2 linked regions of the Occallatibacter riparius genome follow. The protein of the gene in region 2 interacts with the protein of the main gene of each other region in a pairwise test. Links are inferred from orthologs where the notes say so. Each region holds a gene or a part of one and is shown on either strand. Other genes may lie near its edges. The genes, in order: MOP44_RS14055 and priA.

Evidence for each region.
Region 1: the proteins of priA (region 2) and MOP44_RS14055 interact in binary tests that used the Escherichia coli proteins (3 or more experiments, as listed by UniProt). The link is inferred for Occallatibacter riparius from one-to-one orthologs.

The regions. Positions count from the first base shown.
Region 1 is NZ_CP093313.1:3,473,722-3,476,793, reverse strand. Bases 245-2,997 are described here. They hold MOP44_RS14055 (single-stranded DNA-binding protein), read right to left. Parts: upstream 1,977-2,997; coding sequence 1,512-1,976; downstream 245-1,511. Other genes in these bases: MOP44_RS14050 (hypothetical protein), read right to left, coding at 2,725-2,997; MOP44_RS14060 (hypothetical protein), read left to right, coding at 882-1,139; MOP44_RS14065 (dihydrodipicolinate synthase family protein), read left to right, coding at 245-797. Also shown: more of MOP44_RS14065, read left to right, coding at 1-244; more of MOP44_RS14050, read right to left, coding at 2,998-3,072. UniProt on the Escherichia coli protein: Plays an important role in DNA replication, recombination and repair. Binds to ssDNA and to an array of partner proteins to recruit them to their sites of action during DNA metabolism. Acts as a sliding platform that migrates on DNA via reptation.
Region 2 is NZ_CP093313.1:4,780,588-4,784,002, reverse strand. Bases 316-3,411 are described here. They hold priA (replication restart helicase PriA), read right to left. Parts: upstream 3,083-3,411; coding sequence 548-3,082; downstream 316-547. Other genes in these bases: MOP44_RS19410 (ROK family protein), read left to right, coding at 3,336-3,411; MOP44_RS19420 (hypothetical protein), read left to right, coding at 316-377. In the rest of the region: more of MOP44_RS19420, read left to right, coding at 1-315; more of MOP44_RS19410, read left to right, coding at 3,412-3,415.

The sequences.
Region 1 (3,072 bases), 1.3 Mb from region 2 along the record:
GCCTGGGCTCCTTAGGCGAAGCCGCCACTCTCACCTTTGATGAGAAGATCTCGGTGATACAAACCGTCGCCGGAGCTGTATCGCCTCAAATTCCGGTGGTTGCGGCAATCTCGGCGTTGTCCACTGCAGAAGCAGTCGCACTCGCGCAATCAGTTTCTCGGGCCGGCGCGCAGGGCCTCATGATTCTGCCGCCCTACGTCTATCAAGGTGATTGGCGCGAGATGAAAGCGCATGTCGCCGCTATTCTCGCAGCCACTGAGCTGCCTGCCATGCTCTACAACAATCCCGTGGCCTACGGCACCGACTTCACTCCCGAGCAAATTCAGGAACTCGCGCGTGAATTTCCCAGTCTCGCCGCCGTCAAGGAATCCTCGACAGACGTGCGCCGCGTGACCGCGATCCGCGCTTTGACCGGAGATCGGCTCGCCATCTTTGTCGGTGTGGATGATGCAATTGTTGAGGGAATTGACGCCGGAGCCGTTGGCTGGATCGCCGGCCTCGTCAACGCATTCCCGCGCGAGTCCGTCGATCTCTTCAACTTCGCAACGGAAGGCCGCAAGCAGGAAGCCTTCGAGCTCTACCGCTGGTTTCTGCCCCTGCTGCGCATGGACACGGTGCCAAAATTCGTTCAGCTCATCAAGCAGGTGCAGCAGGAAGCCGGCCTGGGCTCCGCACGCGTGCGCCCGCCGCGCCTCCAGTTGGAAGGACCAGAACTTGCCGCCGCAAAGGCCGACTATGCGCAAGCCGCGGCCCATCGGCCGGCAGTCGCGAAACGCAGCACTGCACTTCCGCGCTGATAGGCAGCCGCAAGTACAGTCCGCGAAGTGTCAGTCCGTCAGAACCGGCCAGTCGCGTTCCCAAGTCAGAGTCTTGAGCCACGCGTGAGGCGTGCCATGCTCTACGGAGGCGGCGCATCCATCGCTCCGGATCTAACCCAGCTATGGACCCAGGGCACTCAGGCTCAGAAGGACCTCGATACCCGTTGGAGCCCGGCGCGCATACCTGCCCTGGAGGCCTCTTCGCAACCTGGGTTTATCCTGGCGCGCGATACGAAGGCCGACCTTGCCTGCCCCTATGCGAATGAGCAAATCAAGATCTGTCGGCTTCCTCAACCCGCCTCTGAAGCGCAACTGCGCTGACTCCGGGCGACCCGCTCGCTTCTATTAGTCGCGACCGCCGTCACTTACACACGAGTCCACGTTTCATACGATGACAACGTGGGGAGTAGTGTCTGGTGCCATTTCGTTACAAGTCAGATTTCTGAGTATTTACCATATAAATAACAGTTAAATTCAAGAATGTATATTCATGCATAAAGTAGTAAATGAACTACTCGAATACATTCAATAACTTATGACCAATATCGCAGACCGGACGTTTTCGCCCCTATGGCGAATAAATGTTGAACATAAAGCGAAAGCCCGGTTCCCCGGTTTTAGTCGAACAGTTACTGACCTATAAACAGAAGGCCGCCCTCAGACGGCCCGCAACCCATTCAAACAGGTCCAGCTCTAGAACGGAATATCGTCGTCCGAGATCTCAGCCGACTGCGCAAAGTCCTCCTGAGCCGCCGGCTGCCGCTGATCAAAGCTGCCCGCATTCGACCCTCGGCTATACCCGCCACCTCCGCCCGCATCATCCCGGCCCGACAGCAGCGAAATGTCGTTCACGATGATCTCCGTGCGATACCGCTTCTGCCCGGACTCTTTGTCGTCCCAGCTGCGCGTCTGGATCTTGCCTTCCACGTAGAGCTTGGTGCCCTTCTTCACGTAGTCGCGCACGATCTCCGCCGTGCGCTGGAACGCCACCAGGTTGTGCCACTCGGTCTTGTCCTGCCAGTTGCCCTGCTGATCTTTGGCCCGGTCCGTTGTCGCCAGCGTGAAGTTCGCGACCATGGTGCCGCCCCCCGTCGAACGAATCTCAGGATCCTTGCCTACGTTGCCGAGCAATATCACTTTGTTAACGCTCTTCGCCATCTCACTCCTTCTATGTGTCCGCTGCTAATTCTCGCTGTCACTGCTAAAACTGGCTGTCACAATCGCGCCCCCCCTGTTAAAACTGGCTGTCACAATCGTGTACCCCTTGCTAATTCTCGCTGTCACAAAATACGAAGCGAGGGGTTTTCCGAGCCCGTCAGTGACCTGAGCGGACGCTCCTTTCCCTGAATTCCTTACGGTCTTCGCAAGTATAAATGGTTTAGCGCGACGAGGTGGGGCCTTCACGAGGTAGAAGTGCTCCCGCCTGGAACCCTCGGCAAATGTGCATATCTGCATCATTTTCAGCGCCGTAGGGAGATCGAGGCCGCGATAAAACCAATGCGGAATGCTGCCCTACAGGCCAAGCCGCGAGATCGCCTACGACCGCATGTGCCGCCAGGTCGGCACCGTGGCGTACTCCAGGCGATCCCAGCCATCGAGTGATCGGGAGGCGGCCGCAGGAAAGTCGATCGAAGTCGATTCCGAACTCCCAATGATGTCTTAGATTCAGTGCAAGCACACGAATAGTCAATCAGTTGCAAGGGTGATCGTAGTGAGTCCGTTCTGGTAAGCAAAACAGCGCATCTTGAGGTGACGCGAAGCAGAGAGAATTTGGAATGTCTAGCAGAGCTCCGTCGATCGGCGCCCTGGACATGGAGAGCAAGGACCCAGATGCGCGTTTAACCCTTATCTCCTAGAGCAGAAATAGCTTCGTCCGCGGGGATCGCTTACAATCTGAGATCATTAATCATTCGCTGCGACTCACCAGCGGCCGTCCATCTCGGTCTCTGCAAAGTACTTCTGGAGTCCGCCATATGGAGGGAGTGCTTTGCCGAAATAGGTAGCGTTTCTCCAGCGTTGCTTGCAGCGCGTGGTACGTCGAGTTCGCAATCGGCGGCGGTTCGACGCTCACCCCCCAAGGGAATTGAGGATAGGGTAGTTGCAAATAGTACGCTGGCACCTGGTCGTAATAAAGATCGCTTCCCGGATCGGTGATCACTCCCGCGAGGGGATTGTCCACGTAGTTGGTGAGCGCACCCTTCTCGCCGGTTGGGAGGCTTTCGACTCCAACTCCAAGATGGTTGATCCAGTTGGC
Region 2 (3,415 bases):
GCGGAATGAACGAGTTTGAAGCCGTTCCACCGTATCACGGTGAGATTGCGGTCGAGCCGGAGACAGGGAAGGTTGTACGCCTCACCATCATGGCAGAGCTCGAGAAGGATGCACCGATCACGCGGGCGGGAATCGTGGTGGAGTATGGCCCGATTGAGATAGGAGGCAAGAGCTACTTTCTTCCTCTGAAGGGAATTTCGACCATGCTTGTACCCGCAACTCACGCCGCCAACTGGACGCAGACGAATTACGAAGTCTTCAAGGTGGTGGATAAATTCCCTGTGACGGCGGTGAATGACATACGGTTCGAGAAATACCAGGTGTTCCGGGGAGAGTTGAGGATTGTGCCGGAGTCGGGGGAGCCGCCGGCGCAGTAGATTCAGTTGGCGCCGGAACAGCAGTCGGTGTGGGAATGACAGCAAGAAAAGCAAGAGCATAGACAACTGCAGATCCTTCGACTCCGCTGCGCTTCGCTCAGGATGACAGCGCTGTGGGGGAACTGGCACGCCGCTCACTCCGCTTACTGGGCTGACGAAGGCGCCTCTCGTTACATGAGGCGTTGGGCGTCTACGTCTACGGTGATGTTGCGGCGGGGGATGTTGGCGGTGTCGGCGTGGGCGAGCATGCTGCGGAGGACACCGTTGAGTGTCTGGCGCGAGACGGATTTCAGAATCAGGTGAAAGCGGTAGATGCCCTTGATGCGCGCGACCGGCGCGGTGCACGGGCCCAGCACGCGTACGCCTTGCGGGGCGGTCTGCTGGAACCATTTGCCGAGGATCGCAGACCAGTTGGCGGCTTCTTCAAGTTTGGGTGACTGGATGAGCACGTTGGCGAGGACGCCAAAGGGCGGGTAGTGCATCCAGCGGCGATACTTGAGTTCCTTCTCGATGAAGGCGGCATAGTCGTGCTTGGCGGCGGCGAGGATGGCGTAGTGGTCGGGGTGGTAGGTCTGCACGACGACGCGGCCGGGGAGTTCGCCGCGGCCGGCGCGGCCTGAGACCTGGGTCATGAGCTGGAAGACGCGCTCGGCGGCACGGAAGTCGGGCATGGAAAGCGCGTGATCGCAACCAACGACGCCTACGAGCGTGACGCCGTGGATGTCGTGGCCTTTGGCGATCATCTGCGTGCCGACGAGGAGATTGATTTCGCCGGAGTGCAGGCGGGAGAGCAGGCGTTCAAGATCGTGGCGGCCGCGCACGGTGTCGCGATCCATGCGGCCGATGCGGGCAGTGGGAAAGATTTCAGTGAGACGTTCTTCGCCCTGCTGCGAGCCTGCGCCGAGGTAGTAGAGGTGCTCGGAGTCGCATTGCGGACAGCGCGCTGGAACGGTGCGCCGGTAGCCGCAGTAGTGGCATTCGAGGCGCTGGCCTTCACGCGCGAGCTCGCCTTCGGCGGGCGGCTTGTGATGGGTGAGGGCGATGGCGCAGTTCTGGCACTCGAGCTTGGCTCCGCAGGCGCGGCACATGACGGCGAAGGAATAGCCACGGCGGTTGAGGAGAATGATGGCCTGCTCGCCGCGTTCGAGGGCGGCCTGCGTTTGCTGGATAAGCGAGCGCGAGAAGAGATTTTCCTGGCCGGTCTGCTGGAACTCGCCGCGCATATCGACTAGCTCAACTTCGGGCAGCGGGCGCTGATTGACGCGCTCGCGCATTTCGATGCGCTTGTACTTCGACTGCTCGGAGTTGTGCCAGGTTTCAAGTGAGGGCGTGGCGGAGCCGAGGACGACGACGGCGTTGGCGAACTTGGCGCGCATGACGGCCACGTCGCGTGCGTTGTAGCGCGGGGTCTCTTCCTGCTTGTAGCTCTGGTCGTGCTCTTCATCGACGAGGATGAGGCCAAGGTGGGGCACGGGCGCGAAGATTGCGGAGCGCGTGCCTACGACGATGGGCGCGTCTCCGTTGCGTATGCGGCGCCACTGCTCGCTGCGTTCTTCAGGCGTGAGTGCGGAATGAAGCAGGGCGACCTTGCTGCCGAAGGCGGCGTCGAGGAGGCCGGCGGTCTGCGGCGTGAGGCCGATTTCGGGGACGAGGAGGATGGAGGCAAGGTTGCGATCGAGCGCGCGCTGCATGGCGGCGAGGTAGACTGCGGTCTTGCCTGATCCAGTGACGCCGTGAAGCAGGAAGGGGTGGAATGCGCCGAGTGCGGAAGCGATGGAGGCGAGTGCTTCTGTTTGCGACTCGTTGAGGCGGATGGGCGGGCTGGAGCGCTCGATGCCGCCGAGGCGGAAGGCGGCAGCGCGTTCGTCGATGCGGACCAGGCCGCGCCGGACGAGGGTTTGCAGTGTGGCATTGGAGAGTCCGCGTTTGCGCAGCTCGAGGATGGGGATTTCGCCACCGCAGGCGGCGAGCTCGGCGAGGATGGCTTGCTGGTTCGTAGAGAGAGCGGGCAGGCGCGCTTCAGGAATGAGGACGGCGAAGCGCTCGGTGCGACGTGCGTCGCGCTCGGCGGCGGCGGTTTCGCGCGCGATCCATTTTTTGCGGACGAGGGCGGCGAGATCGGAGAGAGACGCGCCGGAGGCGGTGCGCAGCGTGGAGACTTTGACGGGATCACCGGAGGCGAGGCGCTCGAGGATGCGGCGCGGCGTGTTTTGTTCTTCGCCGGTGTTGTCGTTCTTCGCAGGCTTGCGCGGATTGGCGGTCTTGTTCGCGAAGGGGATGCCGGACTGGTTTTCGAGCGAGTTGGCGAGGATGTCGCGGCCGAGGTCGGTGATGCGGTAGTAGACGGTGCGGCTGACCTCGGCCATGAGAGGCAACATGCCGCGGAGGACTTCGCCGATGGGGGCGAGGTAATATTGCGCGATCCATTCGGCGAGGGAGAGAAGGGCTTCGCTGAGGAGCGGTTCGGCTTCGGCGCTGGACTCGAGGCTCTGGTCTGCAGTTTGATCCAGTACGGCTTCGAGATAGCGGGCTTCGAAGTCGGCAGGCGCGGTGTTGCTGACGCTCATGACGACGCCGATGAGCTTCTCATTGCGCAAGGGGGCGATGACGCGGGAGCCGCGCTGCGGATATTGGCCGTCGGGGGCCGCGTAGGTGAAGGTGCGGTCCAGCGGGACGGGCAGCGCGACTTCGCAGTAGAGAGGCATGAAGGGCAAAGTCCAGTTTAGTAGGCACCTGCGGTGCGGCCAACTGCGGCTTCGCCGCCATTCTTGGCCGTAATGCGGTCGTGCTTTCCCACCCTTGCGGCAGAAAGAAGCCGCAAGGGCGGAGTTCCAACATCAGAAAGACGAAAAGCAGATTCCCTCCGGGAATGACAGAAAGAAAAACAAAGGCAAAGGCGATTACTTTTCTCTCCCTCGTTCGCCTCTCCCTATCCCTCATTCGATACAATTCCGGGTGATGAAACCTAAAGCTTCGGCCAAGCCCACTGCTGCCTCGCAGGCACTCTCGACGAAATCTCTCGGACCAATCACCCTGGC